DNA from 2 places in the Paracoccus everestensis genome. Region 1 is predicted to be linked to the other one. Evidence: riboswitches for the same ligand, from Rfam matches in the RefSeq annotation. Region 1 holds a riboswitch; the other holds the start of a gene.
The links. A riboswitch is a leader RNA that binds a small molecule or an ion and turns the genes downstream of it on or off. The one in region 1 is predicted to bind thiamine pyrophosphate.
Positions count from the first base shown of each region.

Region 2: another riboswitch for thiamine pyrophosphate. It lies ahead of LZ585_RS06885 (Ykof family thiamine-binding protein); the one in region 1 lies ahead of LZ585_RS00940 (thiamine ABC transporter substrate-binding protein).

Region 1 is NZ_CP090836.1:191,236-194,700, forward strand. It holds gene LZ585_RS00935 (thiamine/thiamine pyrophosphate ABC transporter permease ThiP) at 1-1,119, opposite strand, end outside; gene LZ585_RS00940 (thiamine ABC transporter substrate-binding protein) at 1,095-2,075, opposite strand; TPP riboswitch at 2,107-2,203, opposite strand; gene mutS (DNA mismatch repair protein MutS) at 2,263-3,465, shown strand, end outside.
Region 2 is NZ_CP090836.1:1,391,448-1,394,912, reverse strand. It holds gene LZ585_RS06895 (ABC transporter ATP-binding protein) at 1-571, opposite strand, end outside; gene LZ585_RS06890 (ABC transporter permease) at 564-1,316, opposite strand; gene LZ585_RS06885 (Ykof family thiamine-binding protein) at 1,333-1,944, opposite strand; TPP riboswitch at 1,935-2,042, opposite strand; gene LZ585_RS06880 (MYG1 family protein) at 2,563-3,465, opposite strand, start outside.

The sequences.
Region 1 (3,465 bases):
CCCCGTTCCCAGCACCAGGGGCGAGGCGATCAGCGGCAGCATCCCCGCCGTTTCCACCCACTGCATCCGCCCGCGCGCCAGCGACAAGGCCAGCACCAGCGTCAGGATCAAGGCCAAGGTGGCCGAAATCAGCGCCATGACCATGGATCGCAGCGCAGCCTCCCAAACCTCGGGCGGCAGGGCGGGGATCTGCGGCAAACCGCGCGCCGTCACCGCGCCCATGGGCCAGATCAGGAATCCTGCTGCGACGGTGATCACAAGGGCGTCGCTGATCCGGCGCCAGCCGCCGGGCGCTGCGGGCATATGCGCGGCATCAAGCCCCGCCCCGAAGGCTGCGGGAATCGCAATCCACCATGCCAGCATCATCGCGCAGACGCAGATGCCGATCTGGACCAGCCCTAGGCTTGCCGCCCGGCCCAGGTCGAAGTCGAAGCGGAAGGCCTGATAGATCGCCAGCTCCACCGTGGTCGCGCGCGGCCCGCCGCCCAGGGCCAGCGCCACGGTGAAGCTGGTCAGGCAGACCAGGAACACCGCCAGCCAGACCCCCGGCAGCACCGCCCGCAGCATCGGCCGTTCCAGATGCCGCGCCACGTCGCGGGGGCCGAAGCCCAGGGATGCGGCCAGCCGGAAGCGTTCGGCGGGGATTGCCTGCCAGCCTTGCAGGATCAGCCGCACGGACAAGGGCAGGTTGAAGAACACGTGCGCCAGGATCACGCCCTGCCAGCCATAGATGCTGACCTCGGGCAATCCGGCAAGCCGCAAGGCATCGTTGATCGCGCCGTTACGGCCAAAGACCGCGATCAGCCCCATGATCGCCACGATCACCGGCAGGATGAAGGGCGCGCCCAACAGCGTGACCAGGGCCGACCGTCCGGGAAAGCGCCGCCGGGCCAGGGCGCGGGCCACGGGAATTGCCAGCGCAGACGACAGGGTGGCGGACAAGGCCGCCTGCCACAGCGTGAACCAGACCGCGCGCCAGTCCCAGGGGCCAAGCCCGGACAGCCCCTGCGCCTGCCACATGACTGCGGCAAGCGTTCCCCCGATCAGCAGGGCCAGTCCGGTTGCGGCGACCGCCCCCCCGGCCTCGGCCCGCGTCAGCCGGAAAATGCCCGCAGCCATTCGTCAAGCGCAGGCTGACGCAGTGCCTCGGCCTCGTCCTCGGAATAGAACAGGGTCTTTTCGGGGCGCGGCAGGTCGCGCATGACCTGCGGCCAGTCATCCTGGGGCAGCTTGGCGGGCAGCGACCAGTTGGCCAGCGGAATGATCGTCTGGAACTCGGGCGTCAGGATCCAGTCCATGAAGGCTTGCGCCAGTTCCGGCTGGTCGGTGGTGCGAAGCTGGGCCGCGACCTCGGTCATGAAGTAGTGGCCTTCGGGGAAGATGGCGGCCCTCTTGGTCGTGTCGTCCTCCTCGGCGATGTGATAGGCGGGCGAGGTGGTATAGGACAGGACCATGTCGGCCTCGCCCTCGGTGAACATCCCATAGGATTCCGACCAGCCCTTGGTCACGGTCAGCACCTTGGGCGCCAGCTTGGCCCAGGCGTCCGGCGCCTGGTCGCCATAAACCGATTTCACCCACAAAAGCAGCGCCAGCCCTGACACGGACGACCGCGGATCCTGGATCACAATCTTCATGTCGTCGGGCGCCTCCAGCAATTCGGCGAAACTGGCGGGCGGGTTCTGCAACCGGGTTTCGTCATAGACAAAGGCCGTCTCGCCCCAGTTGTAGGGCAGGAAGATGTCGTCGGTCCATTCGATGGGCAGCGACAGATCGCCCGTGTCCTGCCCATGCGGCGCGAAAAGGCCGGATGCACGGGCGCGGGCGGTCACGTCGGTGTTCAGGCCGAAGACGATGTCGGCCTCAGTCCGCTCGCCCTCCATCAGCACGCGGGACAACTCGTCCCCGGTGACGAAGCGCAGGTCGCAGTTGCAGAAGGCCTCGAACCCTTCCTCGATCTTCGGGCCGGGGCCCCATTCGCTGGTGATGGATTCGCCCGCATAGACGGTCAGGACGGGCTTGTCCTGCGCAATGGCCGGGGTCGCCGCCAGCAGAACAAGCATCAGGGGCAGTTTCATCGCTGTCTCCTTTCCAAAAGGGTTCCGAAAGAAAGGACAGCGTCACCTTCCCTCCGCCGGTGTTAGCCGGATCAGGTTCAACGGGTCCGCTTGCGCGTCTCAGCCACATGGCCCCCCGAGGTAGGCCTGAATGTAGGGATTTCGCGCGCCCGCGCAAGCGGCTAGAACAGCGGCCATGACGAAGGACATGACCGATCAGCCCACCCCGATGATGGCGCAGTACCTGGCGATCCGGGACGCCAATCCCGGCGCGCTGCTGTTCTATCGCATGGGCGATTTCTACGAGATGTTCTTCGACGACGCGGTGGCCGCCGCAAGCGCCCTGGATATCGCGCTGACGAGACGCGGCACCCATGCGGGGGAACCCATCCCGATGTGCGGCGTGCCGGTCCATGCGGCCGAGGGCTATCTGCTGACGCTGATCCGCAAGGGCTTTCGCGTGGCGATTGCCGAGCAGATGGAGGATCCGGCCGAGGCCAGGAAGCGGGGGTCGAAATCGGTCGTGGCCCGCGACGTGGTGCGGCTGGTGACGCCCGGCACCCTGACCGAGGAATCGCTGCTGGAGGCGCGGCGGCACAACTATCTGGCCGCCTTCGCCCAGGTGCGGGATGATTGCGCGCTGGCCTGGGTGGATATCTCCACCGGCGCCTTCCAAGTGATGGACTGCCCGCTGCCGCGCCTGGCGCCCGAACTCGCGCGTCTGGCGCCGCGCGAATTGCTGGCCTGCGACGGATCGGGCCTGGACGATCTGGCGGCTGATGCCGGTGCGGCGCTGACCGACCTGCACGCGTCCGCCTTTGACAGTGCGGCGGGGCAGCGGCGGTTGTGTGCGCTGTATGGAGTAGAGACGCTGGACGGGTTCGGGTCGTTCACCCGCGCCGAACTGGCGGCCATGGGGGCCATCGTCGATTACCTGGACCTGACGCAGAAGGGAAAGCTGCCCCTGCTGCGCCCGCCGGTGCGCGAACGGGTCGGCGGGGCGATGCAAATCGACGCGGCGACCCGGCGCAACCTGGAACTGACGCAGGCGCTGTCTGGCGGGCGCGAGGGATCGCTGCTGTCGGCCATAGACCGGACGGTGACGGCTGCGGGCGCGCGGCTGCTGGAACGGCGCATCGGCGCGCCATCGCGCGATCTGGCGCTGATCCATGCGCGGCATGACGCGGTGGCGATGCTGGTCGATGATCCCCGCCTGACCGGCGATCTGCGAACGGCGCTGGCCCGCGTGCCTGACATGGACCGGGCGCTGTCGCGGCTGGCGCTGGACCGGGGCGGGCCGCGCGATCTGGGGGCGATCCGGGCGGGCTTGGCGCAGGGCGCGGCCATCGCGGCGCGGCTGCCCGCCGATGCGGCGCCGGTGCTGGCGGATGCCGCGCGCGACCTGACCGGG
Region 2 (3,465 bases), 1.2 Mb from region 1:
CGTGGGTAACAAGCAGAACACCGCGCGGGCGCTCGGCCAGCCGTCCGAGCAGCCAGTCCTGCATCCGCAGCCGCGTAACCGCATCCAGGGCAGAAAAGGGTTCGTCCAGAAGAACATAGCGGCTGTCCTGCACGACAGTGCGCAGGAATGCGGCGCGTTGACGCATTCCGCCCGAAAGCTGTGCCGGAAACTGGCCTTCCGCCCCTTCCAGGCCGAAGCTGCGAAGCAGCGGTGCGACACGTGCCAGGGCGTCGGGTCGGGACCGCCCCTTCACCCGCAGGCCCAAGGCGGCATTCTCGGCCAATGTCAACCAGGGAAACAACGCATCGCTTTGCGGCTGATAGCTGATCGCCGAACAAGGAAGAGAGACGGGCTGCCCATCCAGCGTCGCTTGCCCTTCCGCTCTCAGACCTTGGGGAAGGATACCTGCCAACCACTTCAGAACCGAGCTTTTGCCGCAACCGGACGGCCCGACAAGCGCCGTGATCCCCTTGGCAGGCACCATCAGCGACAGGTCGCGAACCAGTGTTGCATTGTCTGTACCGACGGTCAGGTGGCGCAGGTCAAGCATGGCGCATCTTGGGTTCGCGAGCCGTCAGGCGGTCTCCCAGCCGGATCGCACCCAGCAGCGCAAGCGTCAGCCCGGCGGACACCACAACCGCGGCCAGCACCAGATCGGCCCGGAAGTTGTTCTTGGCAGCCAGGATATAGATACCCAAGCCCCGAGACGCTCCGGCATATTCGGCAAAGATCGTGGCAACGATCGCATAGGTGGCCGAGATCCGCAGCCCGGCAAGGAAGCTTGACCTGGCCGAAGGCAGAACGGCCCGCCGAAAGACGAACCACCGCCCGGCGCTCATCGAGGACAGAATTTCGACAAAAGCGGGGGGCACCTGCCGATAGCCGGACAGCAAGCTCAGCAGCATCGGGAAAAAGGTGACAAGGATCACCAGCAGCACCTTTGGCAACAAGCCGAAGCCGAACCACAGGATCATCAGCGGCGCCAGCGCGACCAGCGGCACGGTCTGGCTTGCCACGAACACCGGCATCAGCCCCTTTTCGGTCCAAGGCAGGAAATGCAGCATGACCGAGGTGGAAAAGCCGAATCCGATCGAGAACGAAAAGCCCAAGGCCGCAACCGATATTGTGGACAGCGCATGGCCACCGATCTCGACCCGGTTCAGAATCAGCGCCCGGACCACGCCCGAGGGCGCGGGCAGGATCAGCGGAGAGATGTCGGCCAGTCGGCAATAGGCCTCCCACCCCCCCAGCAGGCAGGCAACCACGATCAAGGGCGGCAGGATACGCAGCAACATGGCCGTCCCCCGGGGATCAGTGCCTGCCGGGACTGTTAGCCGAGGCCGTCATGTCGATGGTTACATGCCCCTCGGCCGGGCCAAAGCGCAGGAAGGCTTGGCGCAGCGCCTCGAAGACCGCCCCCGCATCGCCCCGCAGGCGGGTGCAAAAGTTCTTGGACCGCAGGAACGTGCCAGAGTTCTTGAGAAAGTCGATGCAGCCATAGATCTCGTCCATGTGGCGGTACTGGCCCAGCACATAAAGCGAAAACTGCACGTCGATATCCACGCCAAGGACCGGCGCAGTTCGTACCGCCTCAAGCGCCCCGGCCTGACGTTCCGCCAGGGACAAGCCCTGCGCACGAGTCAGCGTGTCGCAGCGGCAGGTCGGGTCGTCAGGTTCTCCGGGGCAGCCACGCGAGAATGTGACGTGCATCGTCACATGCGCTGGATCGCGCGCGGCGCGGGCGAAAAGGTCGCGCACGGCATCGAACAACGGCTCTGGCCCCCCGACCATTAAAGTGGAAATATCGTCCGTCTCGATCCGGAGCCTGCCGCGATAGGGATCAAGCCCCCTGAGGCTGGACAGGATGACGCCTGCGAAATCGGACGTCATGGGATATAGCGACACTTGCGCGCCAATGAACATGGGTTCCTCGCTCCGCCGGCATTACCCGGATCAGCTAAAAAGGGTTCACGCGACTTGCGTATCTCAGCCCCGAAAATGGAGCACCCCCGTTGATGTCGGCCAGACCATGACAATTGCCGCGGCCGCTGTCAATGCAGTCCGGCACACAGCGGCGACCCTATCGCACCAACCGGCTGCAGGCGCCGTTTGCTGGATCCGGCGTGGTGGCTGGGGCGCATGAGCAGGCCTGCACGTGAACGAGGCCTCTGGTATCGTTGATCGACTAATAAAATGTGGGCTTTTCGAAAAGATGGTAGTGAAAAGGCGAAAATATCTAATGGGTTACCTTCATTTCTCGGGATGCCTTAGAGATGATCCAAGGAAAAGCGTCCTGATGGACTTTTCGGTGAACAAGGATTGTAATTCGCAATGCTTACGGATTTGCTTGCCGCAGAGGATCGTAAAGGATGAAAGACGTTGACAGGCTTCCGCCTCCTGTCGCGGGGCTGTGCGGCCCCGTTTCGTTTGCCGTGTGGATGTGTGCTTCGATTTCGCTATCAACTACAATACTGCCCCGCCGCCAAGCCGCTCTTCGCCCATTTGGTGACGAGATGCTTCCACCTGGGACAAGTGTAAGCTTCAAGCTGCTCCTCGTAGGGCCTTCGTATGTTGAACTGCCAGAGTGGCAAGCTGCAGAGCAGCCTTACGATCTGCGGCCACAGCAATGAAGCGGGCGTTGTGGCAGAAGCGTGAGCCAGGAACGCCAGATGCAGCTTCAAAGGCCGCGTCGGTCAGTCCCGCCCAGGCCTCCGGCAGGTCGGCGCGAAGGGCGAAACCCTCGGGCTCGCGGCGGATGCCGGTCAGGGTCCAGTCTGTTTCTCGGGGGTGAACCACGAACAGCAGGTGATCGGCGCCCGCCTTCTCGATGGCAGAGCGGAAGGGCATGCCCATCGGGAGTTCGAGGACCCGGCTTTCTCCGGCGGCGGCGATGGCCTCCATGACGACAGCCTCGGCCCGCAGCTTGGCGGCCTTTCGTGCAACCGCCGCCTCAACGAAGGCACGAGCGATGGTCAACGCATGCTCGAAGGCCCGATCATCGGCACCCGGGCTGCGATCGTCGAAGACGGGTTTGAGGCTTTCCAGCAGGAGCGGCAGGGACAGGTCTCCGAGCAGCCCGGTTGGCGACAGGGCTCCATTGTCCACCAGGTCGATGGGCAGGACGAAATCGGCGTCGAACGCTGCATGGATCATGTCCAGATCCCCATCAGGAACACCAAAGGCCCGCAGATAGTCCCTGCCGAAGTGCCGCCAGATCAGGCCGAACGAGCTGTAGGGCTGGCTGTCGTCGCGCAGAGGTGGGCTCTTCTGGTGGTGATCGAAGATCAGCCGCTCCGGATCGTGATCGCGGCCGACGTCATAGATCACCCGGTCCGGCGCCGGTGTGGTCCAAGCCGCATCACGCGTCCGCGTGATCCGCGCTTTTGGGAAAAGTCGCGTCAGGATAACGGAGGAGAGAAGCTCGTCAGCGTGAAAGCCACCGGA